4 regions of the Rummeliibacillus sp. SL167 genome follow, and region 3 is predicted to be linked to each of the others. Evidence: riboswitches for the same ligand, from Rfam matches in the RefSeq annotation. Region 3 holds a riboswitch; each other region holds the start of a gene.
The links. Region 3 has a riboswitch for S-adenosylmethionine ahead of FEZ13_RS11290 (bifunctional homocysteine S-methyltransferase/methylenetetrahydrofolate reductase). Riboswitches for the same ligand answer to the same signal wherever they lie in the genome.
Positions count from the first base shown of each region.

Region 1: linked by a shared signal. The riboswitch ahead of metK (methionine adenosyltransferase) and the one ahead of FEZ13_RS11290 (bifunctional homocysteine S-methyltransferase/methylenetetrahydrofolate reductase) in region 3 are both predicted to bind S-adenosylmethionine.
Region 2: linked by a shared signal. The riboswitch ahead of FEZ13_RS11835 (PLP-dependent transferase) and the one ahead of FEZ13_RS11290 (bifunctional homocysteine S-methyltransferase/methylenetetrahydrofolate reductase) in region 3 are both predicted to bind S-adenosylmethionine.
Region 4: linked by a shared signal. The riboswitch ahead of FEZ13_RS15665 (methionine ABC transporter ATP-binding protein) and the one ahead of FEZ13_RS11290 (bifunctional homocysteine S-methyltransferase/methylenetetrahydrofolate reductase) in region 3 are both predicted to bind S-adenosylmethionine.

Region 1 is NZ_VCBM01000001.1:90,230-97,838, forward strand. Features, by position in the region: gene FEZ13_RS00325 (alpha/beta hydrolase family protein) at 1-335, shown strand, start outside; gene FEZ13_RS00330 (hypothetical protein) at 349-804, shown strand; gene pckA (phosphoenolpyruvate carboxykinase (ATP)) at 1,184-2,770, opposite strand; SAM riboswitch class I at 2,984-3,099, shown strand; gene metK (methionine adenosyltransferase) at 3,373-4,575, shown strand; gene FEZ13_RS00345 (gamma carbonic anhydrase) at 4,658-5,185, opposite strand; gene FEZ13_RS00350 (alpha/beta hydrolase) at 5,312-6,112, shown strand; gene FEZ13_RS00355 (isoprenylcysteine carboxyl methyltransferase family protein) at 6,210-6,728, opposite strand; gene FEZ13_RS00360 (type III polyketide synthase) at 6,725-7,609, opposite strand, start outside.
Region 2 is NZ_VCBM01000002.1:71,657-79,265, reverse strand. Features, by position in the region: gene FEZ13_RS11850 (response regulator transcription factor) at 1-649, opposite strand, end outside; gene FEZ13_RS11845 (MerR family transcriptional regulator) at 932-1,162, shown strand; gene FEZ13_RS11840 (homoserine dehydrogenase) at 1,321-2,307, opposite strand; partial or broken gene FEZ13_RS11835 (PLP-dependent transferase) at 2,681-3,320, opposite strand; SAM riboswitch class I at 3,483-3,598, opposite strand; gene FEZ13_RS11830 (DASS family sodium-coupled anion symporter) at 4,016-5,488, shown strand; gene nfsA (oxygen-insensitive NADPH nitroreductase) at 5,748-6,479, shown strand; gene FEZ13_RS11820 (MFS transporter) at 6,895-7,609, opposite strand, start outside.
Region 3 is NZ_VCBM01000001.1:2,507,754-2,515,362, reverse strand. Features, by position in the region: gene FEZ13_RS11305 (acyltransferase family protein) at 1-45, shown strand, start outside; gene FEZ13_RS11300 (protoporphyrinogen oxidase) at 467-1,855, shown strand; gene FEZ13_RS11295 (class A sortase) at 1,998-2,660, shown strand; SAM riboswitch class I at 2,778-2,876, shown strand; gene FEZ13_RS11290 (bifunctional homocysteine S-methyltransferase/methylenetetrahydrofolate reductase) at 3,124-4,983, shown strand; gene metH (methionine synthase) at 4,964-7,609, shown strand, end outside.
Region 4 is NZ_VCBM01000004.1:73,325-80,933, reverse strand. Features, by position in the region: gene FEZ13_RS15690 (acyl-CoA dehydrogenase family protein) at 40-1,824, shown strand; gene FEZ13_RS15685 (arsenate reductase family protein) at 1,953-2,309, shown strand; gene gcvH (glycine cleavage system protein GcvH) at 2,388-2,768, shown strand; gene FEZ13_RS15675 (toprim domain-containing protein) at 3,119-3,460, shown strand; gene FEZ13_RS15670 (thioredoxin family protein) at 3,474-3,782, shown strand; SAM riboswitch class I at 3,839-3,943, shown strand; gene FEZ13_RS15665 (methionine ABC transporter ATP-binding protein) at 4,323-5,351, shown strand; gene FEZ13_RS15660 (methionine ABC transporter permease) at 5,341-6,009, shown strand; gene FEZ13_RS15655 (MetQ/NlpA family ABC transporter substrate-binding protein) at 6,068-6,910, shown strand; gene gltC (glutamate biosynthesis transcriptional regulator GltC) at 7,311-7,609, opposite strand, start outside.

The sequences.
Region 1 (7,609 bases), 2.4 Mb from region 3:
CAAACGTGGAATATACGTATGAAGAAAGAATCGATATGCGAAGAATGATGAAGAGAGTTCTAGGCGGCTCACCTCAAACAAATCCTATTGCTTATGAAGAGCGGACACCAATGACACAGTTATCTCATATTCATGCACCTATTTTGATCATCCATGGAATACGAGATGAAAACGTTGGATTTAAGCATGCACAGTTTTTAGAAAATAGTTTAAAGACTTATAATAAGCATGTGGAAACCTGGTATTATCCTGATTATACACACTTTTTCCCGAGCGATATCAATCGAAAAGTTGTGGATGATGCTTGTCAATGGATGAAGTTACAGCAATCGTAATGGGGTGAACATGGTGGGGTATATCAAAGCAAGGGTTAATCCTGAAATGCTAAAAAATAAACAATTGGGATTTGATGAGAAATATTCCTATTGGCAAGAATTGTGGACCAATTATACGGAACCATATACAGAAGTTCAAATTCAGAATTGGAAAGAAGAAAAGCAGGTTATTGAAGAGTTAGAACAAATCAGCTTTGTGTCTCGGGATGAAGGGCTTGTCAAAATCCAACTGGTCATGTTAGAAGATGATACTCGAAACTATTTTAGAAACAAACCACATATAGATGGAAAACTTAAATGGTTTTCCATCCTCTTTCATGATGAGGAGATGAGGGAAGGAATCGAAATCCGTAATTATGGAGAAGAGGTTTTCTTCAATCAAGTAACAAAGGATGAAGCCGAACCAATTGTCGAGATGTTTGAACAATGTCAATTGATCGTAGAATTTGTACCGGATGATACGGACTAAATGTGCACTGCAACTTTTGTTGTGGTGTGTTTTTATTATTGAAATAACTGGTCGTCGTTCATTAAGTCTCTTCTATTTATTTTTTGTATAAAAAGTTAATAAGGATAATGGTATGAAACGAAAATATCCTATTTAAGAGGTGAAATAGGCTTTTTTCATACTAAATGATAGCGGCATGAATTTGACTGCCATGTAGCTTTTTTTGTATAAAAAATTTGTCAGAAGCAGATTGGTTGGGTAAGTTGTTTCTGAAAGTTTACTTTACATGCATCTTAAAGTGAACCACACAGTTTGTTTATATAAATCAAAAACTCGACCAATTCATTGAAATTGGTCGAGTTGGATACGATTTTGGATTACTTATAGGTTGATGGGACTACTAAGCGAGTGGTGCCCCTTTTTTAGCAATATCTTCAGCGACTGAACCGAATTTTTTAAAGTTTTCATGGAACATACCAGCTAATTCAGTTGCCTTTTTATCATAAGCTTTTTTATCGGCCCATACATTACGTGGATTTAAAAGTTCTGTTGGAACATCTTCAATAGCTGTTGGGATTGCAAGACCAAAAACTGGATCTCTGTCAGTAAATACATCGTTGATTTTACCGTTGATAGCAGCGCGGACCATTGTACGAGTATAAGAAAGTTTCATACGGCTACCTTCACCATAGCTACCACCAGTCCAGCCAGTGTTGACTAAGAAAACATTTACTTGGTGTTCGTCAATTTTCTTTCCTAACATTTCTGCATAAACTGTTGCATGAAGTGGGAAGAATGGAGCACCGAAGCAAGTAGAAAATACTGGTTCTGGTTCTACAACACCACGTTCTGTACCAGGGATTTTAGACGTGAAGCCTGATAAGAAATGATACATCGCTTGTTCTTTTGTTAGTTTGCTGATCGGAGGTAAAACACCAAAAGCATCAGCTGTTAAGAAGATAACTGTTTTTGGGTGACCTGCAACAGATGGATCAACGATATTTTCGATATTTTGAATTGGATATGCAGCACGAGTATTTTGTGTTAGTGTAGCATCATCGTAATCAGGAACACGACTGTCAGCATTGACAGCTACATTTTCAAGTACAGTACCAAAGTTGATCGCATTATAAATTTCCGGTTCTTTTTCAGCAGAAAGGTTGATTGTTTTTGCATAGCAACCACCTTCGATATTGAATACCCCATTATCAGACCAACCGTGTTCGTCATCTCCGATTAGTTTACGATTACCATCAGCAGATAATGTTGTTTTACCAGTACCTGATAAACCGAAGAATAGAGCAACATCACCTTGTTCACCAACATTTGCTGAACAGTGCATGGAAAGAATGCCTTGTCGTGGTAATAAGTAATTCATAATACCAAAGATTGATTTTTTCATTTCACCAGCGTATTCAGTACCGCCGATTAAAATAATACGTTTTTCAAGAGATACGATGATAAATGTTTCTGAAGCTGTGCCATCAACTTTAGGATCTGCTTTAAATGTTGGGGCAGATACGATTGTGAAATCAGCATCATGAGTTTTAAGTTCTTCATCAGTAGGTCGGATGAATAATTGGTGAGCAAATAGGTTATGCCAAGCGTATTCATTAACAACTCGGATCGCTAGGCGAGAGTTTTTATCTGCACCTGCAAAGCCTTTAAATACAAAAACTTCTTCTTTTTGCTTTAAATAATTGATAACTTTGTTATATAATGAATCAAATACTTCTGCGGAAATTGGTTGGTTAATTTTTCCCCAGTCAATATGATCTTTAGAAGATTCTTCAACTACCATAAATTTATCTTTAGGTGAACGTCCTGTATATTTGCCTGTTACTGCACGAACTGCACCATCAACTGTTAAGATTGCTTCACCGCGTGAAGTTGCTTTTTCCACTAATTGTGGGACTGAAAGTTGCTCTAAAATGTTTTGTCCTTGTAATAAGTCCTTCAGTTCATTCGCAATTTCTACTGAATTCATCTTGGTTCGTACCATCCTTTTTTTATTTATTTATTATATGCCCTTCTGAAAAGGGGATCTAGTTATTCATTTCGAGAATTAGTATAACACATTTGAATGAATAGTCTATACTAATTATTAATTATTTTTTTAAATTTGACTTTTTTCAAAATCAATAGAGAATACGTTTGACTTTCGGAACAATATCACTTACTATAAGCATTAGAACGGATACTCTTATCCCGAGCTGGTGGAGGGTCAGGCCCTATGAAACCCGGCAACCTGCATTATTTTTCACGTAATGCGTTGGTGCTAATCTGATGCAAGGAACATTCCTTGAACGATAAGAGTGAAAGGTGCTTACGAAACATATCCTTTCCTCATTGTTTTTCGATGAGTGAAAGGTTTTTTTTTTCAAAAAATAGAAGCAAATCTGATTTGTTTCATTATTATATGCGATTTGTGGCATTCTATTTATACTATGTACTGGCACTTTCTATATCCTCGTGTTAAAAAAGCAGCTTACAGCGGGCTTGTCGTTTAGTGTAACTGTTTAAACGGACATGGGTAATGAGTACCGTATCTTTTTTCGAGAGGATCTCGTTATAATAGGAGGAAACCAAATGACAAACAGACGATTATTCACATCAGAAAGCGTAACAGAAGGACATCCGGATAAAATCTGCGACCAAATTTCAGATGCAATTTTAGATGCAATTATTGCAAAAGATCCGAATGCGCGTGTAGCATGTGAAACAACAGCTACAACAGGTCTAGTACTTGTAGCTGGTGAAATTTCAACTACTACATATGTAGATATTAAAGGTATTGTACGAGATACAGTGGCAGAAATTGGCTATACTCGTGGCAAATACGGCTTTGACGCCGAAAATTTAGCTGTGCTTGTAGCGATTGGTGAACAATCACCTGATATTGCACAAGGTGTTGACCAAGCATTAGAAGCTCGTGAAGGCTCTATGACAGATGCAGATATTGAAGCCATTGGTGCAGGGGATCAAGGTTTAATGTTTGGCTATGCTTGTAATGAAACACCAGAATTAATGCCATTGCCAATAAGCCTTGCCCATAAATTGGCACGACGCTTATCAGAAGTTCGTAAATCAGGCCAATTATCTTACTTACGACCTGATGGTAAAACACAAGTGACGGTCGAATATGATGAAAATAACCAACCTGTACGAGTAGACACTATCGTGATTTCAACTCAACATGATGAAGAAGTATCATTAGAACAAATCAAAAAAGACCTAAAGGCGGAAGTGATTGCGAAAGTTGTCCCAGCTGAATTACTTGATGACAATACCAAATACTTTATCAATCCAACAGGTCGTTTCGTAATTGGCGGACCAAAAGGTGATGCAGGTCTTACTGGTCGTAAAATCATTGTTGATACCTATGGCGGTTATGCTCGTCATGGTGGCGGTGCTTTCTCAGGAAAAGATGCAACAAAGGTTGACCGTTCAGGAGCATATGCAGCTCGCTATGTTGCGAAAAATATCGTCGCAGCAGGCCTTGCAGAACGTGCAGAAGTTCAACTTGCTTATGCTATCGGTGTTGCACAACCAGTATCAATTGCAGTCGATACGTTTGGCACTGGTAAAGTAAAAGAAAGCGATCTAGTAGAAGCGATTCGTGAACTCTTCGATTTACGTCCAGCAGGTATCATCAAAATGTTGGATCTACGTCGCCCTATTTACAGGCAAACAGCAGCATATGGACATTTTGGACGGACTGATTTAGATATTCCATGGGAAAAAACAGATAAAGTAGCAGCATTGAAAGAAAAATTTGCTGTAAAAGCTTAGAAAATCAATGACCAAATCAAAAAGGTCATTCGCCATGATGATGGTGGATGACCTTTTGTTTTGTGTAAAATGTTAAAGTAAATTATCGAGGTAGCGGGTTGTTTTGTACAGATTTATAATATTGCCCTTTTTCGTAGTATTCGTTTAGGATACGATCCATATCTTTTTTGTCTTCCTCTGTTAGTTCACGAACCACTTTTGCAGGACGACCGAATGCAAGTGTATTTGGTGGGATTTTCTTTCCTTGCGTAACCAGACTACCAGCACCAATAAATGCGCCTTCACCAATTTCAGCACCATCTAAAACGATGGAAGCCATTCCTATTAGTGCTCCTTTTTTTATATGACAGCTATGAAGTGTTACTTGATGGCCAATGGTGGCTTCATCTTCTATAATTAGCGGTGCAGCTGGACTTTGATGTAAACAACAGAGATCTTGAATATTTACTTTACGACCAATAATAGTAGGCGAAACATCACCACGAATAACGGTATTATAAAAGATAGATGAATCTGGACCTATCGTCACATCTCCTGTTATAACAACATGATCACCAATGAAAGCAGATGGGTCAATAGATGGTTTTTTATCTTTAAATGGATAAATCATCGAAAATACGCCTCATTTCAAGTTAGAATTTTTTATAATTATCGTAACAAACGGATGTGATAATTGGAACAGAAAAACATAGAATACGTTAAAATAGAGATAGAATCAATGAGGAGAGAAGTAATTATGTGGAAATGGGAAGCTGAAGGTCAAGCGAAAGCAGTGGTTGTTTTTATACATAGTGCATACGAGCACCATCGAAGATATGCTTGGTTAATTGAAAAATTGAGAACGTCTGGAATGCATGTCATCACTGGTGATTTACCAGGACATGGTGAAGAGAGCAGGCGTAAAAAAGCGCATGACGAAGATTTTAGAGATTATGCAAAGTTTATTCGTCAAATGATGCAAATCGCATTTACTTACAATTTGCCGATCTTTATCATTGGGCATGGGTTAGGCGCAACACTTGCCATTCAAATAGAAAGAAAACATAAATACGAATGTGCTGGGATGATTTTGACATCTCCATGGATGCATTTAATTCATCAACCCTCTAAGTTATCCAATGCCTTAACAGGATTGAGCAAATTAACGGGGAATATGAAGATTCATCATGACATTACGGTAAAGCAGCTAACACGTAGCTATGAATTTTATAAAGAAGAAAAAGATGATATTTACTATAATTCAGTGATTACTGTTAATTGGTATCGAGAATTACATCAATTTATGAAGAATGTTGTGATAGCCACCGAAGAATTGCCAGACATCCCCGTACTGTTGATGAATGGCGGAAATGATAAAATCGTTTCACCAGCGCACAGTAAAAAGTGGCTTATGCAGCAAAATATTTCGGAATTGCAATATAAGGAATGGAAAGTTTGTTATCATGATTTGTATCAAGAACCTGAGCGGAATGATATTTATCAGTATATGGAATCTTTCATCTATAACGCATTACGAAATATTGGCTATATTATTTAATCATGCTATATAAGAAAGATGTCCGTCGTTGAATCATCAATTGACGGACATCTTTTGGGTATTGCCTGAAACATTTTTCAACGCATCGTCTGTTCAGTTAATAATCATTTTGACTTTTTAATGCCGCTTCTTCAGCAGGAATACGAACGAACATTATCATTATATTCAAAGCTGAAAATACAATGGTGGTGAAGTAGGCTTGGAAAATTAATGGAATAACAGCAATTTCTAAAGCAACGATGATATAGTTTGGGTGAGAAAGCCATTTGTATGGACCTTTTTTTACCAAAGTGGTATTGGGCAATACAATAATCTTCGTATTCCAGAAATGTCCAAGCGATTTAATAGACCAGATTCGACCAATCTGTAAGAGTAGAAAAAATCCAAGCAAAATAATCCAAAATGGACTAAGAGGAGCATCCTTTAAAATATATTCAATCCATAAACTGCTCAAAAATAACCCATGCAGCATAACGATAAAGGGATAATGTGATTGACCGAATTCAATCGCTCCACGATTTTTCATGTAACGTTCATTTTCTCTAGCAATTCGTAATTCTACTAATCTTTGGATACAAATGATTGTAAAAATAATGGCAAATAAAATATTTATCACTCCCACTCTAGTAATACTAACTCTCCACTAAAACCTGGGCCGAGAGAAGTCATTATTCCGAATTCACCGCGATTTGGTTGTTGATCCATAACATATTTCAGTACATAGAGTACCGTTGGAGAAGACATATTGCCGTGCTGCTGCAAAATAATAGAACTGGGTGCTGCTAATTCTTTTGGAAGTTCCAAGGCGGATTCATACGCAGTAAGAACCTTTTTGCCACCTGGATGAGCGATAAAACGATGAATAGTTTGCGGAGAAAGTTCATGCTGAGCAAGAAAGCTTTCTACAAATGGTGCAAACCATTTTACGATAATATTAGGAATGCTTTTGGCAAAGATCACATGCAGACCATCATCTTCAATTCGCCAGCCCATAATATCCTCAGAATTCGGTAATAATTTTGAAGCAGTTGCTTGAATACGAGGTAAAGTTTTGGTATGAGATAATTTTACTTGGTCACCGCTTATTAAAGCGCAGGCAGCTCCATCCCCAAAAAGGGAAGTGCCGATAAAGTTACTTTTATTCAAATCCTTTGGTTGAAATGTTAGACTGCATAGCTCAACGCAAATCACCAAGACTGATGATTCTGGATGTGCCAAACAATAGTCATTTGCACGGCTAATTCCTGCAGTACCGCCACCACAGCCAAGCCCCCATATTGGAATGCGGACAACATCATTGGAAAAAGATAATTGGTTCATTAATCGGGCTTCTATACTAGGTGTTGAAATCCCTGTAGTCGAAACAAAAATAATAGCGTTAATATCCCTTATTGTCACATCTGCTGCTTCTGCTAAACATTTCTGAATAACTTTTATGCTATATTCCGTCGCTAACTCAATATATAAGTCATTTTTTTCTGAAAAAGAGTGATTTTC
Region 2 (7,609 bases), on a different contig from region 3:
ATCTTGGATTTTTAGGATCTACTTCAATCTTCTCTCGAATTTTACGAATATGTACCGCAACAATATTTTCTGCGTTATAGGCAGGTTCTTGCCATACTCGCTCATAAATTTCGGAAATGGAAAAAACGCGACCTGCATTCATTAATAAAAGCTCTGTAATGTTATATTCGATTTTCGTTAATTTAATAGGTTCGCCATCAAGTAACAATTCTTTCGCTTCTGTATCTAACGATAAACCACCAACTACTATTTTCCCTGGATGTTCACTATAAGTACCTAATTTTACATAACGTCTCAGTTGGGATTTTACCCGAGCCATCAATTCCAACGGATGAAATGGTTTCGTCACATAATCATCTGCTCCAACAGACAAGCCATGAATTTTGTCTGAATCTTCCACTTTGGCACTTAATATAATGATCGGGATATTGCGCTCTTCTCGAATTTTAAAAGTGGTTTGGATGCCATCAAGTTCAGGCATCATAATATCTAGAATAATGAGATGTACTTCATTTTCCGTTAATCGTTCAAGTGCTTCCACACCATTTGCAGCCTTTAACACGTGATATCCTTCGTTTTTCAAATAAATCTCAATACCATCTCGTATATCCTGATCATCATCTGTTACTAGAATTGTATAAGATTCCACGTCTTACACCTCATTTCTTTATTTCCTTATGGGTATCATCTTACAGATGAAATCTTAAAAAGTAGTCATCATAAAAATGAAGAAATTCTTAAGATTTTCTATATAGTTACTTATAGTTTACAGGATTCCCATGTTTCTTCCAAAAAATTTTTTAAAACCGATTTAACAATAATTTGTTAATATTTTCCATGAATAACCTTGACAATTTTTATAAAAAGTTGAGGATTGTACTTTCATTGATTATAATGTGAAGGATAAAAGGGAAAAAGGAGGCCTTGCGTGATGTACAAATCAGTGGCGGAAACGGCAAAGGATATTTCTATGCCAGAACAGCAAGTGATGCGTTATGTGTTAGAAGGCCGGATTCGTGCTGTCTATGATGGTGAACAGATGCTAATTAGTAGTGATCAATTCGAACGTTATCACGAACAACTACAAAGAATAAAAGAAGAAATTGAAATATGGAAAAATACCCCTATACCTGAGGATATTGATATTAAAGATGAAGATTAAACTGTAATAACATGTCCCAAAAACAAAAAAATCTGCTTATCTCTAAAATTAGAATAAGCAGATTTTGATAAAATGAAACTTCATCAATGGAAGTTTTTTTATATGGGAGCTTTACTACCTGATACGAAACCTTCTTGTATAACAAAGTTCTTTAATGGTCAAATCGAAACGACAGCAGGTGTTTTCACCAACATATCTGCATAGTCTTCAACCATTACACTTGCTGTTGGAAACATACCAGCTCCTGGACCTACAAGCGTAAGTGTTCCGATATAATTTGTGTCTAATGCCACTGCATTATTCACACCTTCAATATTATAGAGAGGATGTTCCGGACCTACTAATTGTGGTCCAACTGTCGCAACGATTTTACCCGTTACTTTATCACGGCGAACATCTCCTATGTGACGATAACGTAATCCTTTTGCTTTTGCTTCTGCTACTTGTTTGGCTGTTATTCCAGTGATACCCACGACATCTACATCATCCCAATTCGGTTGTTCTCCAAATGCTAATGCACTTAAAATCATTAACTTACGGAATGGATCTTGACCTGAGATATCATTATATGGATCAGCTTCAGCATAGCCTAAATCTTGTGCATCTCGTAATGCTTTATCAAATGGTAAGCCTTCACTACGCATTTGCGTTAGGATATAGTTGGAAGTTCCATTTAAGATACCTTGGATATGGCTTACTTCGTTTACACGTAGGATGTTCTGCATTGTTTTAATAACTGGTACACCACCAGCCACAGTCGCTTCATACCCAACCTGAACACCATATTTTTTTGCCTTTTTTTGTAAGGCTAAACCATACCTAGAAAACATCACTTTATTTGCTGTAATAATGTTACAACCTTTTTCAATAGCTTTAGACAAATATCTAAATGCAGGCTCCTCTCCAACAATTGCCTCAAAAACAACCTCTAAATCAGGGATTGCAAGAATATCTTCAAAATTATCTGTTAGTAATTCTTTTGGAGCATGCGGACGCGGCTTATTCACATTGTTTACAAGAATTTTAGCGATTTCAATGTCTACTCCTAAAGTATGTTTAAATTGCTCTCGCTTTTCATTAACAATATGAAAAATTCCTTGACCAACTGTGCCGAAACCTAAAATTGCTACCTTCACCGTTGTCATATTATTCGCCTCCAAATTTTTTCTCTATATCTAAAAATACGCAGAACCACATCATACGTATTCAAATGATCATTTTGTATCATGAATATGTGACCCGTACATGTAAAGAAATTCTCAATTATTGAACTTAATGATGATTTTAGCTTACATGCGGACAGATTACAAGGAAAATCTTTCTGAGAAGGACAAATGTTTTTTCTGGGAGGTCATGAAAAACGCTTACATCGTTGATTTTATCAAATTTTCTCATTTTCAAAAAAAATAAAAAAATTATTTTAGACAACAGAGAAGAAAAGAGTAAACGCCGCCACTACGTCACCCTTTCTATAGTATTCACAAAAAGATTTTTATTCTTTCTCAGCTTTCAATGTACCTACTTACTTACCTTTGCAAATGCCACTTCTAATGCAGCGATGATATCTTCTGCTGATTCAAATCCAATCGAAAGACGTACTAATTCTTCTGGAACTCCAGCTTTTTCTAATTCTTCTATAGCTCAATTGTTGATGAGTTGTAGATGCTGGATGAATAATGAGTGAACGAGCATCCCCAACATTTGCGACATGGCAGAACAATTCGATATGATCGATCAACTGACGCCCTGCCTCACGACCACCTTTGATACCAAATGTTAATACTGATCCATAACCATTGTATAAATATCTTTTAGCTAGTGGAGCGAATTCGCTATCCTCAAAACCATTGAAATGAACCCATTCTACTTGATCATTTTGGCGAAGGTACTCAGCCACTTTTCGCGTATTTTCATTATAGTAAGGAACACGTAAGTGCAATGTTTCTAGTCCTTGAAGTAGTTGGAATGCTGCTTCTGGACTAAGTGTTGGGCCGAAATCGCGCAATAATTGGACACGTAAACGCGTAGCAAACGCTACATTTGCTGTATCGATTCCGTAGCGTAAACCATGATAGGACACATCTGGTTCTGTATAATCAGGAAATTTACCGCGAGTCCAATCAAATGTACCAGCATCAACTGCTACATCAGCGATTGTCTTACTGCCCGTTAAAGTGGGATAAAAAGTTCTATGTAAAATGTTAGAGTTAGCAAACAAAATATTAATCGTACACTTACCTCAATATCTTTCTTTTCCGTATAGAACCTAAAAATAAAAACCCTTCTTCCTGTAAGAAGAGGGTTGATTCGTAATTTCCTCCCCTTATCTTTCAGATTTGAGTAAAATCTGTAGGAATTAGCACCGTAGCAAGTACACATACACTCACTGGTTGCTGGGCATCGCAGGGCCTATCCCTCCGCCGCTCTTGATAAAGGTTATTTGATTTTGTTCCATCTTATTGTCGTAAGTATAGAAGATACTCGGATGAAAAGTCAATAAATTTTTCAAAATTATTAATTATTTTAATAAAGTAAAATTTTGCATAGAAAATTTTTCCATTCACACTTTATCCCTTGCCTCTTACTTGTGACTTGAATTGAGGCATTACCTGAGCATCGGATAAGAAAATCTATCTGTATTCATTTTTATTTTTACTTTACCAATACAATATTTTTACATTTACATTCTTATTTTCTTTTGCTTTTACACGATTTTGAAGGCTCTATTTGATAGGTCAAACATTTACTATCCAAATAAAATATTTTCATATATTTTCCTTTTTTCGACATAATTCCATATGTTTATCCTATGTTTTCACCTTATAATGGAATTATAAGAAAGGGATGAGAAGAATGGATAAAGCGAAAGAGAAAAAAAATTTAAAACCATTATGGATTGGACTAGCTTTTGCTGTACTAATTATTATTACATTTTGGCCAAACAGTGGAGATTTACCTGTAGCTGGCCAAAGAAGTCTAGCTATTCTTGGATTCGCCGTTATTTTATGGGTAACAGAAGCGGTTTCTTATCCAGTTAGTGCCGCTATGATTATCGCCATCACAGCCGTATCAATCGGTCTAGCGCCAACGATTGAAGATCCTTCTTTAGAATACGGTACTGCTAATGCTTTAAAAATGGCTTTAGGCGGCTTTAGTAATTCTGCCGTTGCACTCGTTGCCGCTGCTCTTTTTTTAGCCGCTGCCATGCAAGCAACAAATTTACATAAACGACTTGCCTTATGGATTTTGTCGATGGTCGGTACGAAAACAAAAAGCATTGTGTTCGGAGCCATTATTGTATCTATTATTTTAGCATTTTTCGTACCAAGTGCTACCGCTCGAGCAGGAGCTGTAGTACCAATCCTACTAGGTATGGTCGCAGCTTTTGGTCTTCCAAAAGATAGTAAACTTGCAGCGTTATTGGTCATTACTTCTGTACAAGCTGTCTCTATTTGGAATGTGGGGATTAAAACAGCCGCTGCTCAAAATATGGTCGCATTAAGCTTTATCAATAAGGAATTCCAAACAGATGTTTCTTGGAGTGAATGGTTCATGTATGCAGCACCATTTTCGGTTATTATGTCAATCGTGCTATTTTTCGTTATGATTCATTTGATTAAACCGGAAACGCAAAAAATTGAGGGTGGTAAAGATTTGATCCAGTCTCAATTGAAAGAATTAGGACCTGTCAAAGCATCTGAAATTCGTCTGATTATTATTTCTTTGGTATTACTATTCTTCTGGGCAACAGAAGGTAAATTACACCCATTTGATACAACAACCGTTACTATTGTTGCTATTGCTATTTTATTGGCTCCTAAAGTAGGTGTTTTCAATTGGAAACAGGTGGAAGGGCTTATTCCGTGGGGAACAATCATTGTATTTGCAGTGGGCATCGCACTTGGCACAGTGTTACTTGATACACAAGGCGCCCAATGGCTATCTACAAAAGTATTCGGCTCACTTGGCTTAGAACATATGCCCATTCTAGCAACGATCGCTTTAGTATCAGCATTTAATATTCTCATTCACCTTGGCTTTGCAAGTGCAACAAGTCTTTCTTCTGCGTTAATTCCTATCTTCATCGCATTAACGACCACCATTCACTTTGATGTCAACAATGTTGGTTTCGTATTAATCCAACAATTTGTCATTAGTTTTGGTTTCTTGCTACCTGTCAGTGCACCGCAAAACATGCTTGCCTATGGTACAGGTGCTTTCACTGTTAAAGACTTCTTAAAATCAGGTATACCCCTTACAGTGATCGGCTATCTACTCATTCTATTATTTAGTGCGACTTATTGGAAATGGATTGGACTACTCTAAGGATAGATTGTTACAAATAAGTAGCTATTCGAAATGTAAAAGAAGTGTGATTCAACATCAACGTTGAATTGCACTTTTTTGCTCTTAATAATCGATTGCCTTTCTAAGTACCCACTTTCTCTTTCTAATATTCAGTACAATAATTTATTCGTATATCATATTTTATTGACGATATCTATGAAAAAAGATTTCAGTAGTAACTTTCTACAAAATCCCTTATAGTGAAATAGATACCTATTATAAAGGAGTTGACATTCTAATGGTCAAGGAACTATTACGTAGTCATACCTCTGTTCGGAAGTATACTGGTGAAAAAATCTCAAAGGAAACCGTACAAGATTTGATTGAAACTGCTCAAATGGCAGCAACATCTCACTTTGTTCAAGCTTATAGCGTTATTTGGGTAACTGATGAAGAAAAACAACAAAAGCTTGGAGAATTATCCAATAATCCTTTCCAATTCCAGACTGCCGGCGCAGCATTTCTATTCTGTGTGGATTTCAAACGTTTACAAATTGCTGGTCAAAAGCAAGGAGTAGAAATCGTAGCAGATTCAGCTGAAAACGTCTTAGTTGGTGTTGCTGACGTTGCTCTTTTTGCACAAAACTTCGTGATCGCGGCTGAATCAGAGGGCTATGGTATTTGCTATATTGGTGGTGCCCGTAATAACCCCGAAGAAATCAGCGAGTTATTCGATTTACCTGATTACGTCTTCCCGTTATTCGCCATGACAATTGGTACACCTACAAAGCGGAACGAAGCGAAACCTCGTCTCCCTTTAGATGCTGTACTACATGAAAATAGCTATGATGTAGAAAAATACGATCAGCTATTAGATGCCTATGATGCAACTTTAGAACAATATTACGCAAGTCGTTCATCCAATCAGAAAATAGCCAATTGGACGAAACAAATGGCTGACTTCCTAATTGAACAACGTCGCCCTTTTATCAAAGACTTTTTAGCAAAAAAAGGATTTACTTGGAAATAAAGTGAAACTTCCATCAGCGGGGGTTTTCTTCATCCCCCACTGAACTAAGGGAACTCAGGTTAAAGACACCACGTCCTGTGGCAACACCTGAAAGACCAACATCCTGCCCGCCCGAACCAATCGGACGCATGCGGAAGTTGATCCCCCATCTATCTTTCTCGTTTCTTTCTATATCTTGAGATGGGGATCTTACTGCCCGTTAAAGCGGGATAAAAGATTGGTGAAGCGAATGACCTACAGATAAGAAAAGGCTTCGCAATAGTGGCGCGAAAACATCCACCCAAAAACTTCTACAATAAAAAATCACAAAGCGCAAATGCTGTTCAATCAACATTTGTGCTTTGCGATTCTATAGTCTTCCTCTTATTAAAAGAAAGTTATTAAACAATCCCCTACAAATTAAATCCAATTTAGCTTACTTTTCCTCGATATCTTCAATCACAATCTCTTTAACAGGTAAGAAAACGTCTGTTGAGTTTACATATTTTACTTCTACCTTGTCTCCCTCTTTTAAATACACTGCAAGAGGCGATACTTCTGAACTTACAATATAATTTTCTTTATTGTCTAATAGGAAAGAAATAGTTGTATAATCATTATTTTTCTCTTTATAAACACGCAATACTTTCCCTTTTACTGTTTTTTCTTCGTTTGAAGAACTGCTATTTAAAGAGCTGTTACCGGAGCGATTGATCAATGTTTTATATTGTCGCAGCGCTTCATTTGGAGTAGCTGCTGAGACTGAAAGTTCAGGGTTGGCTGCTGAGACAATCGAATAATTTTGTAAAAATCCATTGGAATCAAGCACTGGCACTAACCAGCTTGCTTCACCATAGAAATTATAAATAATCGGCATAGAAGCTTGCCATTTTTTTTCGATAAATTTTTTCTCAATAATTTGAATAGCACCTTGTGAATCCATATAAGCTTCATCTTTATTTCCCGAATAGTAGGTTGCTTGACCTGTACGAGCGTTTGTGAGTGAATAACCAAGCATTGAATCTACACCCTCTTTAGGGCTTGTGAAATCAGTGAAATAATACATCGTTCCGTTTTCATCAAATACTGGACTGACATTGGCTTCTGTTCCTTCATCTGATGGAATCTTCACATCTTTTTTACCAAACATA
Region 3 (7,609 bases):
TATACAGCTTTGATTAGTAGAGAGATTGTCAAAGGTGAAAAATAATTCAGAGATTTTATGAGAATTACTATTACAAAAAATAAGAATAGTACAGTAAAAATGTGATATTTAAAATTGAATAAACAGAGAACCATTCAAAAAAGCCTTTTATGGTTAAAAAGGGATATGATATAGGTGAAGACCATATATATCATATCCCTTAAATTTTGAGGTTGGGATATCATAAAGCTAAGTTTTGACCTATCTATCAGCATGTTCAACTCATTTTGTCTGTAGAAAATGCTTTTCTGTAGTAAAATCAAATGTATATCAACTATATGTTGAAATAGAATAGTCCATTCTACTTTAAAATTCACATATTTCTTATAAACGTTGTGACCAAAATCATGGCGTCTATTTTTATGAAAGATTATACTGAAAAATGTCAAAAAGCGCATGATGTCGCTAAATGAAGGAGTTGAGCAACTTGAAAACAGTTGTCGTTGTCGGTGGAGGTATTACAGGTCTTTGTACAATGCACTATTTACAAAAACAAAAAAAAGAAAAAAATTTAGATATAAGGCTTGTATTAGTTGAAAAAAATGAATTTCTCGGCGGTAAAATACATTCAGAACATGATCAAGGTTTCATCATGGAAACAGGTGCCGACTCCATTGTTGCTCGTCACCAAAGTGTTATGCCACTTGTTCAAGAATTAGGTTTAGAAAATGACCTAGTTTACAATGGAACAGGTATTTCATATATATATACAAATAATACTCTGCATGCTATTCCAGCCGATAGTGTGTTTGGTATTCCAACAAGCATCGAATCGCTCAACAGTAGTACACTTGTATCGCCACAAGGCAAAAAAGAGGCTTTAAAAGATCTAGAGTTGCCTAATGACCGTTTTACAAAAGATAGTTCCATTGGTGAATTTCTTGAATATTTTTTAGGCAAAGAATTAGTGGAAAAGCAAATTGCACCAGTATTGTCTGGCGTGTACTCAGGTGATTTATACAAATTAACGATGGCTTCCACACTACCATATCTACTTGACTATAAGGAACAATACGGCAGTATTATCAAAGGCTTCGGTGCAAATCGCGAGCAGTTCCAAAAGTCAGCCAATAAAAAGTTCATCTCTTTTAAAAATGGTTTGTCACAATTGATTGATCGTTTAGAGGAAACATTGACGGATGTAGAATTCATCAAAGGTGTTGCAACGACAAATATAGAAAAACAAGGTCAACAATACATCTGTTCATTTGATAAGCATGAAGATATTGTTGCAGATTTTGTTGTGTTATCCACACCACATGCCGTGACGAGTGAAATTTTGAAAGATAAAGCAATAGATCAAGATTTAAATACGATCCATAATGCGTCTATTATAGCCGTCTATGTTGGTTTTGATATACCGGATGAAAACCTACCGGCGGATGGTACAGGTTATATTGTTTCTGAAAATAATGATGTAAAATGTAATGCTTGCACGTGGACAAGTCGTAAATGGAAGCATACATCGGAATCAGGCAACTTGTTAATTCGTGTATTTTATAAAAGTGCGAACCCCTTATTTAAAGATTTAAAACATTTAAGCGAAGAAGAAATAACAGCGATCGTATTGGATGATATCAGGAAATCATTAAAATTAAATGGAAAGCCAACTGTTGTAAATATTACAAAGTGGAATGATTTAATGCCGATTTATGGCATGGAGCATGCGGCAATGGTCAAATCTTTAAATGCTCAATTAGAAGAAAAATATCCTAATGTCCTTTTAGCTGGCTGCTCATACTATGGCGTTGGAATTGGTAGTTGTATCCAAAATGGTCAAGATACAGCACAGAAAATCGCTAGCCAATTAGTATAGAAAAATTATCACAAAAAATATTTATATATGACAAAATTCAAATGAACCAAGAGGGGGATTTTCCATTCTTGGTTTTTTGTTTGTCAAAATAGATGCGGGTATGTAAGATGGAAAGACAGAGAAGATGAAAGAGGTTCATAAGATGATCAGAAAATTATGGCTAGTGCTTGGGATCTTATTCCTTTTTATTGGATTCGTATTCATTTTTCAGAAACCAATAATGGGCTATTTAGTTGCCAATATGTCTGAAGAAACCATTCAAAAGTCGAATGTGAAAGAAATAGAAACATCACCTGATACAACATTTGATTTTAAAGAAGTGAAAAATATCGGTCTACAAGATGTCATCAATGCCCAAACAAAAAAGAAAGATGTTCATGCAATTGGAGCCATTAGTGTTCCAGATGTTCACCTACAGCTACCCATTGTTTATGGTATTTCGAATATCAATCTTACTATTGGCGCAGGAACGATGAAACGAGATCAAGTAATGGGACAGGGCAACTACGCTTTAGCTGGACATAACATGAATAATGGAAAAACTCTATTCAGCCCATTAACAAAAGCAAAAAAAGGTATGATGGTTTATATCACGGACTTTAAGAATATATATGAATATCAAATTTCAACGATGTTCATCGTTACACCTACACAAGTAGAAGTGATTGAAGATCAACAAGATGAAAAGTTACTTACATTAGTGACATGTAATTATAATGGTGAAAAACGTATGATTATTAGAGGAAAACTGATTAATAAACAAGCATACACAGATGATACAAAATATTTCAAGATAAGCAAATGAGTTAAGTGTGCTGATGGAGAAAAAATGTGCAATTATAACTCTATTTTTCATATTGTCTTGACGAAATTAAGATAAAGAGGTATGATTCTTTTAATTATTCTAACAATTAGATAACATTTCTTATCAAGAGAAGCTGAGGGACTGGCCCGAAGAAGCTTCAGCAACCAGCCAAATGGTCAGGTGCTAATTCCAGTGGAGTAATCCTGCAGATAAGAAGGGAATTAATAAATGATCATTCTAAAACCTTCTTATTTTGTAAGAAGGTTTTTTATTTTATTCTGCATGAATAGGTAGTAAGCTTTGCCACTCAGGGCTACAAATAATAGCCGAGTATGTGGGGATTCTCTGCCTGTAAAATGCCTGATCCGTCAACAAATATTCATTGGGATAGAGGCACATCTCCCATTGTGGAAAGTTGTGCTTTATAGTGACGGACTATTTAGAAAAAGAAAGGATGGACTATATGGGACTTTTAGAGAAACTTCAATCCCAAGTGCTAACTGCAGATGGTGCAATGGGGACATTATTATATTCATATGGTATCGACTATTGTTATGAGGAATTGAATGTTACAAAGCCAGAAGTTATTGAAAATATCCATCAGCAATACATTGATGCAGGTGCAGATATTATTCAGACGAATACTTATACAGCGAATGGCATCAAATTAGAACGTTATGGACTAGAAAATTCAGTGAAAGAGATTAACGAGGGTGCCATTCAAATTGCTAAAAGAGCAGCTTCAAAGGGTGGACAGTTTGTCTTAGGCACAATTGGTGGTATTCGAGGAATACGAAAAAGTGATGCAACTTTAGAAGAAATTATTCGATGTTTGGATGAACAAGCAGGTTATTTATTAGCGGGTAATCCAGATGGGTTATTGCTCGAAACTTATTATGATTTTGATGAACTTGCAGCATCCGTTAAGCATTTACGTAAAATAACGGATATTCCTATCATTTCTCAAGTATCTATGCATGAACCAGGGATATTGCAAAACGGTTTGTCTTTAAACGATGCGCTCCATCAATTAGAAGCGATTGGTGCAGATATCGTTGGAGTCAACTGTCGCCTTGGTCCCCACCATACCATTCAAGCGTTCGAAGATGTAGAGCTCCCTACAGAGGCTTTTCTTTCGGCTTATCCAAATGCAAGTTTACTGGATGTTGAAGATGGAAAAATTGTTTATGAGTCTGAGGCAGATTATTTCGGACGTTCTGCAGTTTTGCTAAGAGATCAAGGTGTACGCCTAATCGGCGGATGTTGTGGAACAACGCCTAAACACATAGCTGCCATGAAACATCGATTAGCAGATCTACCACCCATTTATCACAAAGTAGTCAAACATAAAGAAGTTATTCAAATTAAAGAGGCAGCAAAAGATCCCTATAAACCACTTCATGAAAAGGCCAAAAACGAACGTTCCATCATTGTTGAGCTCGATACACCTAAAAATTTAGAAATCGAGAAATTTATAAAGGGTTCAAAGGCTTTATACGAAGCTGGAGCAGATGCGATCACAATGGCGGATAACTCGCTTGCTTCACCGCGCATTAGCAATATAGCGATGGGCTCCATCTTAAAAATAAGCCATCATATTCGTCCGCTTGCTCATATTACTTGCCGTGACCGAAATTTAATTGGGTTGCAATCACATTTAATGGGGTTAAATGCTTTGGGAATTCATGATATTTTAGCTGTTACGGGAGATCCATCAAAAATTGGAGATTTTCCAGGTGCAACCAGCGTTTATGATGTATCAAGTATTGAACTTATTCAATTGATCAAACAATTAAACGAAGGTATTTCATTTTCAGGAAAGCCATTGCGGAAAAAAGCGAATTTTTCCATTGCTGCGGCATTCAATCCAAATGTTCGTGTCGTTGAGCGTGCGGTGGGGCGCTTGGAGAAAAAAATTGAAGCGGGGGCAGATTACTTCATCACACAGCCTGTTTATAGCAAGGAAAAAATAATCGAAGTATACGAAGCAACGAAGCATTTAGATACACCTATTTTCATTGGCATCATGCCCCTTACTAGTTTAAGAAACTCTGAATTCCTTCATCATGAGGTACCGGGTATCAAACTTTCAGAAAGTGTATTAGAACGTATGAGGGTAACAGGAGAAGATAAAGAAGCTGCAAAGGTAGAGGGAATCGCTATTGCAAAAGAGTTGATCGATACAGCGGCTGAACTGTTCAATGGTATTTATTTGATCACACCATTTATGCATTATGATATGTCAATCGAATTGATAAATTATATTCGCGAACTAGATTACAAGAGAGAGGAAGAAAGCAACTATGTCAAAGCATCTCATTGAGGAACGACTTAAAAATCATATTTTAGTATTAGATGGTGCTATGGGAACAATGTTGCAAAATGCAAATTTAACAGCAGCGGATTTTGGCGGAGAAGAGTATGAAGGCTGTAACGAATATTTGAACATCACACGCCCTGACGTTGTTGAATCGATTCACCGCGCATATCTTGAAGCAGGATCAGATGTTATTAGCACCAATACGTTTGGTGGCACACCAGTTGTTTTAAACGAATATCATTTAGGAGACCGAGCAGAGGAAATCAATAAAAAAGCCGTTGAAATTGCGAAGAAGGCGGCAAATGAGTTTTCAACTCCAGAATGGCCACGTTTTGTTGCAGGCTCTATGGGGCCAACAACCAAAACATTATCTGTAACAGGTGGCATTACCTTTGATGAGCTACAACATGATTTTTATATACAAGCAAAAGGGTTGATCGAAGGTGGAGCGGATGTTTTATTACTTGAAACAAGTCAAGATATGCTAAATGTAAAAGCAGGTACGCTTGGTATTAAGCAAGCTTTTGACGAGCTACATAAAACAATTCCTGTGATGATTTCGGGAACGATTGAGCCAATGGGGACAACGCTTGCTGGTCAGGGAATTGAAGCATTCTATATTTCCATTGAACATATTAAACCACTATCTGTTGGCTTGAACTGCGCGACAGGACCGGAATTTATGACGGACCATTTACGATCACTATCAGAAATTGCGACAAGCTATATTAGTTGTTATCCAAACGCGGGATTACCTGATGAAGAAGGGCATTATCATGAGACCCCTGAAACTTTATCTAAAAAACTTGCTGGTTTTGCAGATAAAGGTTGGCTAAATTTGGTAGGCGGATGTTGTGGCACAACGCCTGCTCATATTCGAGCAATACGCGAGGTTGTAAAGGACCGTAAGCCGCGTAAAAAGCCGGATCACGAACATGGTCATGTGGTTTCTGGTATTGACCCATTGATCTACGATGATTCTATGCGTCCATTATTTGTGGGTGAACGGACGAACGTTATCGGCTCTCGTAAATTTAAAAGGCTTATTGTGGAGGAAAAGTATGAAGAGGCCTCTGAAATTGCACGTGCGCAAGTAAAAAATGGCGCGCATGTTTTAGATATTTGTCTAGCGAACCCAGATCGTGATGAGTTGGAAGATATGAAAGAATTTATGAAAGAGGTTGTAAAGAAAGTAAAAGTGCCTTTTGTCATTGATTCAACCGATGAAAAGGTGATCGAAGAGGCCTTGAAATATTCACAAGGTAAAGCGATTATTAACTCGATTAACCTTGAAGATGGGGAAGAACGTTTCGAAAAAGTACTACCAATCGTCAAAAAATACGGTGCTTCTGTCGTAGTCGGAACCATTGATGAAAAAGGAATGGCAGTTGATCGTCATCGTAAGTTAGAAATCGCTGAACGTTCTTATGAATTATTGGTTCATAAATGGGGCATTTCACCAGAAGATATTATCTTTGATCCACTTGTTTTTCCAGTTGGAACAGGCGATGAACAATATATAGGATCAGCTACTGAGACCGTTGAAGGCATTCGTCTCATTAAAGAAAAATTGCCAAGAGCTTTGACCATACTTGGTGTAAGTAATGTTTCATTTGGATTGCCCCCAGTAGGACGTGAAGTATTAAATGCTGTTTACCTTTATAATTGTACACAAGCCGGTCTCGATTACGCGATTGTAAATACAGAAAAGATTGAGCGTTATGCTTCTATTCCTGAAAACGAAATCAAACTAGCGAATGATTTGTTATTTCATACAAATGATGAAACACTGGCTGTATTTACAGACTTTTATCGTGATAAAAAGAAAGAAAAAACAGAAGCAGACATTCCAAAAACTGTTCCAGAACGATTATCTTATTATATTGTTGAAGGAACAAAAGAAGGTCTTATTCCTGATCTACAAGCAGCCTTGGAAATGTATGATACACCGTTAGAGATTATTAATGGGCCACTAATGGCTGGTATGGCTACGGTTGGTAAGCTTTTTAATGACAATCAATTGATTGTTGCGGAAGTACTACAATCTGCAGGGGTTATGAAAGCTGCGGTCTCATTCCTTGAAGATTTCATGGAAAAAAAGGAAGATGATACGGGAAAGGGAAAAGTAATTCTTGCAACTGTAAAAGGCGATGTCCATGATATTGGGAAAAACCTTGTGGATATTATTTTAAGTAATAATGGCTATAAAGTGATTGATTTAGGTATTAAGGTTTCGCCTCAAGAACTTATAGAGGTCATTCGTACTGAAAAACCAGATATCGTTGGGCTATCAGGGTTACTTGTAAAATCTGCTCAGCAAATGGTTGTTACCGCACAAGATTTCAAAGAAGCGCAGATCAAAACACCTATTCTTGTGGGTGGTGCAGCATTATCTCGGAAGTTTGCAGACACAAAGATTGCTAAAGAATACGATGGTCCTGTGTTATATGCTAAAGATGCTATGCAAGGGCTTGAAATAGCAAACCGCCTGCAAAGTGCTGATAAAGAAAATCTATTATCCGAGTTGCATGCAGCACAGGAAAAACGAATGGCACAAGAAGCAAAAAGAGGAGAAAGAACAGCGGTTGCTGTAGCACCAAAACCAACTAAAACAGTACGCACAGATGTG
Region 4 (7,609 bases), on a different contig from region 3:
TGAGAGATAAAATTCATCAGACAAAGGGGAGAATTTAAAATGGCAGAAAATACTTTAAAACTTATTAAAGGTGGCAGTTTTTTAACAGAAGATATTGATGCTGGACGTGTATTCACTCCAGAAGACTTCACAGATGAGCATAAAATGATTGCTAAAACAACAGAAGATTATGTACAAAACGAGGTACTACCAGTTGTTGATAAATTAGAAAATCATGAATTTGAAAATTCTGTTCGTTTATTGAAAAAAGCTGGGGAGCTTGGGCTACTAGCAGCCGATGTTCCTGAAGAATACGATGGTCTAGGATTAGATAAAATTTCTTCAGCCTTAATTGCTGAAAAAATGTCTCGTGCTGGCGGTTTTTCGATTACTCATGGTGCGCATGTAGGTATTGGCTCACTTCCAATTGTTTTATTCGGTAACGAAGACCAAAAACGCAAATACCTTCCTAAGTTGGCTTCAGGTAAGCTGATCTCCGCATATGCGTTAACAGAGCCGGGATCAGGATCGGATGCTTTAGGTGCGAAGACAACAGCTAAACTCAATGCAGAAGGAACTCATTATATTTTAAACGGTGAAAAACAATGGATTACAAACTCAGGATTTGCGGACGTTTTTGTTGTTTATGCTAAAGTAGATGGCGATAAATTTTCAGCATTTATCGTAGAACGTTCATATCCAGGTGTATCAACTGGTGCGGAAGAGAAAAAAATGGGGATTAAATCTTCCTCAACACGTACGCTTATTTTTGAGGATGCTGCTGTACCTGTGGAAAATCTATTAGGTGAAGTAGGGCGTGGGCACGTTATCGCTTTCAATATTCTCAATATCGGCCGTTATAAACTAGGGGTTGGGACGATTGGGGCTTCAAAACGCGCGCTTGAGTTGTCGATAGCCTATACGAATCAACGTCAACAATTTGGAACACCCATTTCATCCTTTAATCTAACAAAAGAAAAACTAGCAACGATGGCTTCTAAATTATATGCTTCAGAATCTTTGATCTATCGTACGGTTGGTTATTTCGAGGATCGTATGAGTCAGTTAAATGAAAAAGAAAAGAATGACGGAAAAGCGGTTGCAGCATCAATCGCTGAGTATGCAATTGAATGTTCGATCAATAAAGTATTCGGTTCTGAAACGTTGGATTATATAGCAGATGAAGCCGTGCAATTACATGGTGGTTATGGATACATGCAGGAATACGAAGTTGAACGTATTTATCGTGACTCTCGTATCAACCGTATTTTTGAAGGAACAAATGAGATCAATCGTCTAATCGTTCCTGGAACTTTTGTAAAAAAAGCTTTGAAAGGCGAATTACCACTTCTTCAACAGGCGCAAAGCTTACAAGCGGAATTGCTATCGCTGGTGCCAGAAGAAATTGGGGATGAACCATTAGCACAAGAAAAACATCTAGTGAAAATGGCGAAAAAAATTGCATTACTAGCAGCAGGTACAGCAGTACAACGTTTTGGTCAAAAACTAGAGCAAGAACAAGAAATCTTAGTGAATATTGCCAACATCGCCAATCAATTATTCGCAATAGAATCTGTTGTTCTCCGCACGGAAAAGGCACTTGCGCGTGATGGCTTCGATAAATCGGCACAAAAAGTTTTGTACACAGAGATCTTCGTACAAGAGGCTTTTGCAGAAATCGAAAAAGAAGCAAAAGAAACAATTATTGGTTCTGTAGAAGGTGACGAAGCACGCATGCTACTATCTGCATTGCGTAAACTGACACGTTTTACTCCATATAATTTGATCGTGAAAAAACGTCAAGCTTCTTTAAAACTGATTGCTGAAGAAAAGTATACGGTTTAATGTATAAAATTTGCATAAAAACTAGAAATCCGGTCATGATAAATGGTGATCGGATTTCTTGCTTGTACACGGCTGTCACACTACAATGAAAGAAAACAATAAAAAACCGTAAAAAAAGGAGCATCCATATGACGATCAAAATGATTCACTATCCCAAGTGTACGACATGTAAAAGAGCGCAAGCATGGTTAAATGAAAATGGCATTGAGTATACTGCACGACATATTGTAGAAGAAGCACCCACAAAAGAAGAACTAACGAATTACTGGAAATTAAGTGGGTACCCTTTAAAAAAATTTTTTAATACATCTGGAAAAAAATATCGTGAGCTTCAATTAAAAGATCGTCTAAAAGAAATGTCAGATGAAGAACAGCTTGAATTATTAGCCTCAGATGGCATGCTTATTAAGAGACCAATTGTGACTGATGGACAAAGAATTACGTTGGGCTTTAAAGAAGATGACTTTGAAAACACATGGAAATAGTAAAGGAATTAGCTTGTTTTTGTATAGGGAATATGTCAAAATTAAAGTGAATATTAATACATATTTGGAGGGGTAATAATGAGCATACCAGCAGATTTGCGTTATTCAGAAGAGCATGAATGGGTAAAAATAGATGAAGGTAAAGTACGCATTGGTATTACAGAATTTGCACAATCAGAACTAGGGGATATCGTGTTCGTTGAACTACCACAAGTAGGGGACGAAGTAGTAGCAGACGAACCATTTGGTAGTGTTGAATCTGTCAAAACTGTATCAGAAATTTATGCGCCGGTTTCAGGAAAAGTTGTTGAAATCAATGAGGAATTAGAAGATAGTCCAGAATTCGTGAACGAATCACCATATGAAAAAGCATGGATGGTTGTAATAGAACCTACGGATAGTTCTCAAATCGATAAATTACTAACAGCTGATCAATATAAAGAGCTAATCGAAGAATAATTTTTACTATAGAGGCGCCACACTTTTGTGTTGGCGTTTTTATGTACAATTTCAAGTTGGATTGAGTGAAACTTGTCACAGTGGGCGATTCTTAGCCCACTGTGAGTTAGTTGAACCAGTCGGGCATATACAGGCAGTTACTCACTTTATTCCAGAGAGCAACCCTTATAAGATTACTGCCTGTTTATGCGGGACAAAGTGAAACTTGTCACAATGGGTGTTTCTTAGCCTATTGAGAGTTAGTTGAACCAGTCGGGCATATACAGGCAGTTACTCACTTTATTCCAGAGAGCAACCCTTATAAGATTACTGCCTGTTTATGCGGGACAAAACTGTAAGGAGTGATTAGCATGTCTGATAAAGTGCTTATTGTAGAAGGTAGGCAAGATAAATTGCAAATTCAACCCTTATTAGCAGAAGATATTCCGATACTTTGTACAAATGGAACTATTAGCGCAAGTAACCTTGAAGAACTGATTTACCCCTATGAAGAATATGATTTGTATGCTTTTTTTGATGAAGATTATTCAGGTGATTGTTTACGAGCTTTGATGAAAAAAGAATATCCAGAAGCATACTTTTTACGAACGCGTACTTTATATAAACAAGTTGAAGCGACACCGAGAAAATATTTAGCTAGAATATTATTAGCTGCGAATTTTAAAGTAAACCCAGCTTATCTTATAGAATAAGGAATGACATATCATGCAAGAATGGTCTATTGAACAATGGGAGAGTACAAAGGAAAGCCAATCATTATGCGCTTTCTATTTATATACCCCGATGTGTGGTACATGTAAAATTGCATCTAAAATGATGGCAATAATAGAAGAAACTTTTCCAGATGTTCCAATAGGAAAAGCAAATATCAATTATATTAAACAGATAGCTATTGATTATGAGATTGAAAGTGTTCCGTGTTTATTGATTGCAAAAAATGGGGAAATAGAAGATAAAATTTATGCATTCCGATCTGTTTTATATTTATTTGATAAATTTCAGAAAAAAGATTGACGATGCTAACATAGAGTGGTAAAGTAACAGACATAAATTAAATAATTATTTACGTTGTCTTATTTAGAGTGGTGGAGGGAAGTGCCCTATGAAGCCCGGCAACCGTCACAATGTGATATGGTGCCAATTCACGCAAAGTGAACAACTTTGGGAGATGAGAGAACGGTTTCGTAATTGCACGTGAACCCTTCTGTTAGTCTTGCAGAAGGGTTTTTATTTTGGACTCCTACATAGAACATTGCTGATACACTCATACTTGAGTGAAAGGTAGCGACTTCTTGCAAGAAATTGTATAGATCTTACGGTGAAGCCATTTCTGCAATAAGCGGTCTCAGGAGCATGTTTTTTCTGCGACGAGTAACCGCAGGAGCAAATTCTTTCTGCGACGAGTAACCGCAGGAGCAAGCGGGCTGTTGAGGAATATCAGCAATATATTAAATATGGACAAGGTTAAGAATGAAATAGTTTTTCTAATTCGACAAACAAATGTATAGTTACATTCACATGTCAGTCGCTTAAAAATAGAAGGTGGTTTTGATAATGATTCAGTTAGAAAATGTCGTAAAAAAATACAAAACCGCTAATGGGTATCTTACTGCAGTTAATGATGTTAACTTATCAATAAATGATGGCGAGATTTTTGGCATTATCGGTTATAGCGGCGCTGGGAAAAGTACAATGATCCGATTACTCAACGGTTTAGAAAAACCTACATCAGGGAAAGTTATTGTAAACGGACAAAACATTTCAGCGATAAGAGGAAAAGAACTTCGAAATGCTCGTCATAAAATAAGTATGATCTTCCAACATTTCAACTTATTATGGTCAAGAACAGTAGAAGAAAATATAGCCTTTCCATTAGAGATTGCGGGTATTAGCAAAGCAGAACGTCAAAAACGGGTGCTTGAACTAATCGAGCTAGTTGGTTTGAAAGGAAGAGAAAAATCTTATCCATCTCAACTCTCTGGTGGTCAAAAACAACGGGTGGGGATTGCTCGAGCATTGGCCAATGATCCAGAAGTATTGCTCTGTGATGAGGCTACGTCAGCTCTTGATCCAGAAACGACGGATGCAATTTTAGATTTACTTGTAAGTATCAATGAAAAACTGGGGTTAACCATTGTATTAATCACTCATGAAATGCATGTCATTCGTAAGATTTGCCATCGCGTTGCAGTAATGGAAGCAGGAAAGATTGTGGAACGTGGAAATGTTCTCGAAGTTTTCCAATCTCCAAAAGCAGAAATCACCCAAAAATTTGTTTCCCAAGTAACGGAAACAGCAGGACATAAAGAATCTATTTCACAAATGCTGGAAGATTATCCAAATGATCAACTGATTAAGTTATTCTTTGTAGGTTCTAAAACAGAACAACCTGTTATTTCACAACTAATACGTGAGTTCAATGTTGACGTGAATATTGTTCACGGCAATATCTCACCTACGAAGAGCGGACCTTATGGTACATTAATTGTCCGGATTGTTGGCGATACAGATCATGTAGCGAAAGCTATTCAATATTTAGATATACAAGGCATTAAATCGGAGGTGATCAATAATGCTGAATGATCTCTTTCCGAATGTCGATTGGGAAATGATGTGGGAAGCTACTAGAGAAACCATCTATATGACAGCTGTTTCCACACTTCTTACATTTATTTTAGGACTAGTTCTTGGGATTGTATTGTTTTTAACAAGTCCAACACAGCTTTGGGCGAATAAGATTGTCAATGTATTAACAGGTTCATTTGTTAACATTTTCCGATCTATTCCATTTATCATTTTAGTTATTCTTTTAATTCCATTTACAAAATTCTTATTAGGTACTATTCGTGGTGCCAATGCAGCTTTACCAGCTTTGATTATCGGTGCCGCACCTTTTTATGCTCGGATGGTTCTGATTGCTTTGCGTGAGATCGATAAGGGTGTTATTGAAGCCGCTCGCTCGATGGGGGCAAAAACTTGGACAATCATTTGGAAAGTTTTAATACCAGAATCTCTGCCAGCTCTAATCTCTGGTATTACGGTCACTGCGGTAGCATTAGTTGGCTACACCGCAATGGCAGGCGTAATCGGTGCAGGTGGTTTAGGCAATTTGGCATTTATGGATGGGTTTCAACGTAGTCGTAACGATGTAACCTTGGTCGCTACCATATTAGTGTTAATCATTGTATTTATCATTCAATTTATCGGGGATTTCATCACATCGAAAACGGATAAACGATAATTGGTGTATACGTTGTTTCAACGTTCACATAGAGAAAAAATAGAAAAGAGGTTATTTTATGAAGAAACTAATAGCAGGAATCCTAACAGCTTCACTAGCATTAAGTTTAGCAGCTTGCGGAAGCAATGATAAATCTGCTTCTGACGATTCAAAAAAAGATGCAAAAGAAACAAAATTGGTAGTAGGTGCTTCTAATACACCACATGCTGTCATTCTTAAAAAAGCGCAACCAATTCTTAAAAAAGAGGGCGTTGACTTACAAATCGAAAAATATCAAGATTATGTATTACCAAACAAAGATCTTGATTCTGGTGATTTAGATGCAAACTATTTCCAACACATTCCTTATCTTGAACAACAAATTAAAGATAATGGATATGACTTTGTAAATGCTGGAGGTATTCATATTGAACCAATCGGTATTTATTCTAAAAAATATAAAACTCTAGATGATCTTCCAAAGGGTGCAACTATTCTTATCAGTAATTCTGTAGCTGACCAAGGTCGTATTTTGACATTATTAGAAGCTAAAGGTTTAATCACATTGAAAGATGGCGTTGATAAAGCATCAGCTGAAATCAAAGATATTGCTAAAAATCCTAAAAACATAAAAATCGATACAAAAACTGCCCCTGAAATGTTAGTACAAATGTACGAAAACAAAGAAGGAGATGCAGTTGTTATCAACTCTAACTTCGCAATCGATGCTGGGTTAGTCCCAACAAAAGATGCAATTGCTCTTGAAGATAAAGATTCTCCATATGTGAATGTTATAGCTGTGAAGAAAGAAAACAAAGATAATGAAGCAGTGAAAAAATTAGTAGACGTATTACATTCAAAAGAAATTCAAGATTTTATCAATGAAGAATGGAAAGGTTCAGTAGTACCAGTATCTAAATAATTAATAGCATAAGCAAAATAAAATTTCACATAGTGGTGTTCATTTTCTTCTATGTGTTAGTGAAGTTTGAAACAAAAGACTTTTCTAGGCAGTGATTTGTATGTCTCATTGTCTGCTTGTACTTAAGTCTTGCGGTTGGAACTTCTCGCTTATCAATGCAAGAGAAAAAGACGCTAGAACATTATTTGTTTTAGCGTCTTTTTGTATTTAGAAACATAAATTTTTTATGCCGGTTTATGGAAAAATCAATGATTGTAATCCATATGCAAAAAAAATGATGGTCAATTGGATCGGGACAAGAGAAAAAATGTTTACGTATAGAATTTTATTTTTTTCAAAAAATATATATAATGATTTCACATAGATTTATTCTTGAATATGATATGATGGTACGTGAATTTTATTTGAATTGAGATAACCTAGTAAAGAATTGACTCACAAAATTCAAGAAAATTTTTTCAGATGGTGCTAGTTCTCGATTAACAGGATAAATCACACCAACATTACGTGTAAATGGTGGCTCAACAAGAGCTAATTTTTTTGTGCGCCGAGGAGTCGAATCGTAAAACGCACTTTCCGGTAGGAGCGTAACGCCTATGCCTGCTGCCACCAAACCTTTTAAAGCGTCCATATCTTCTCCTTCTGAACTAATTTTGGGGCTAAAGCCAACAGATTTACATGCTTCTACCACTACTTTGT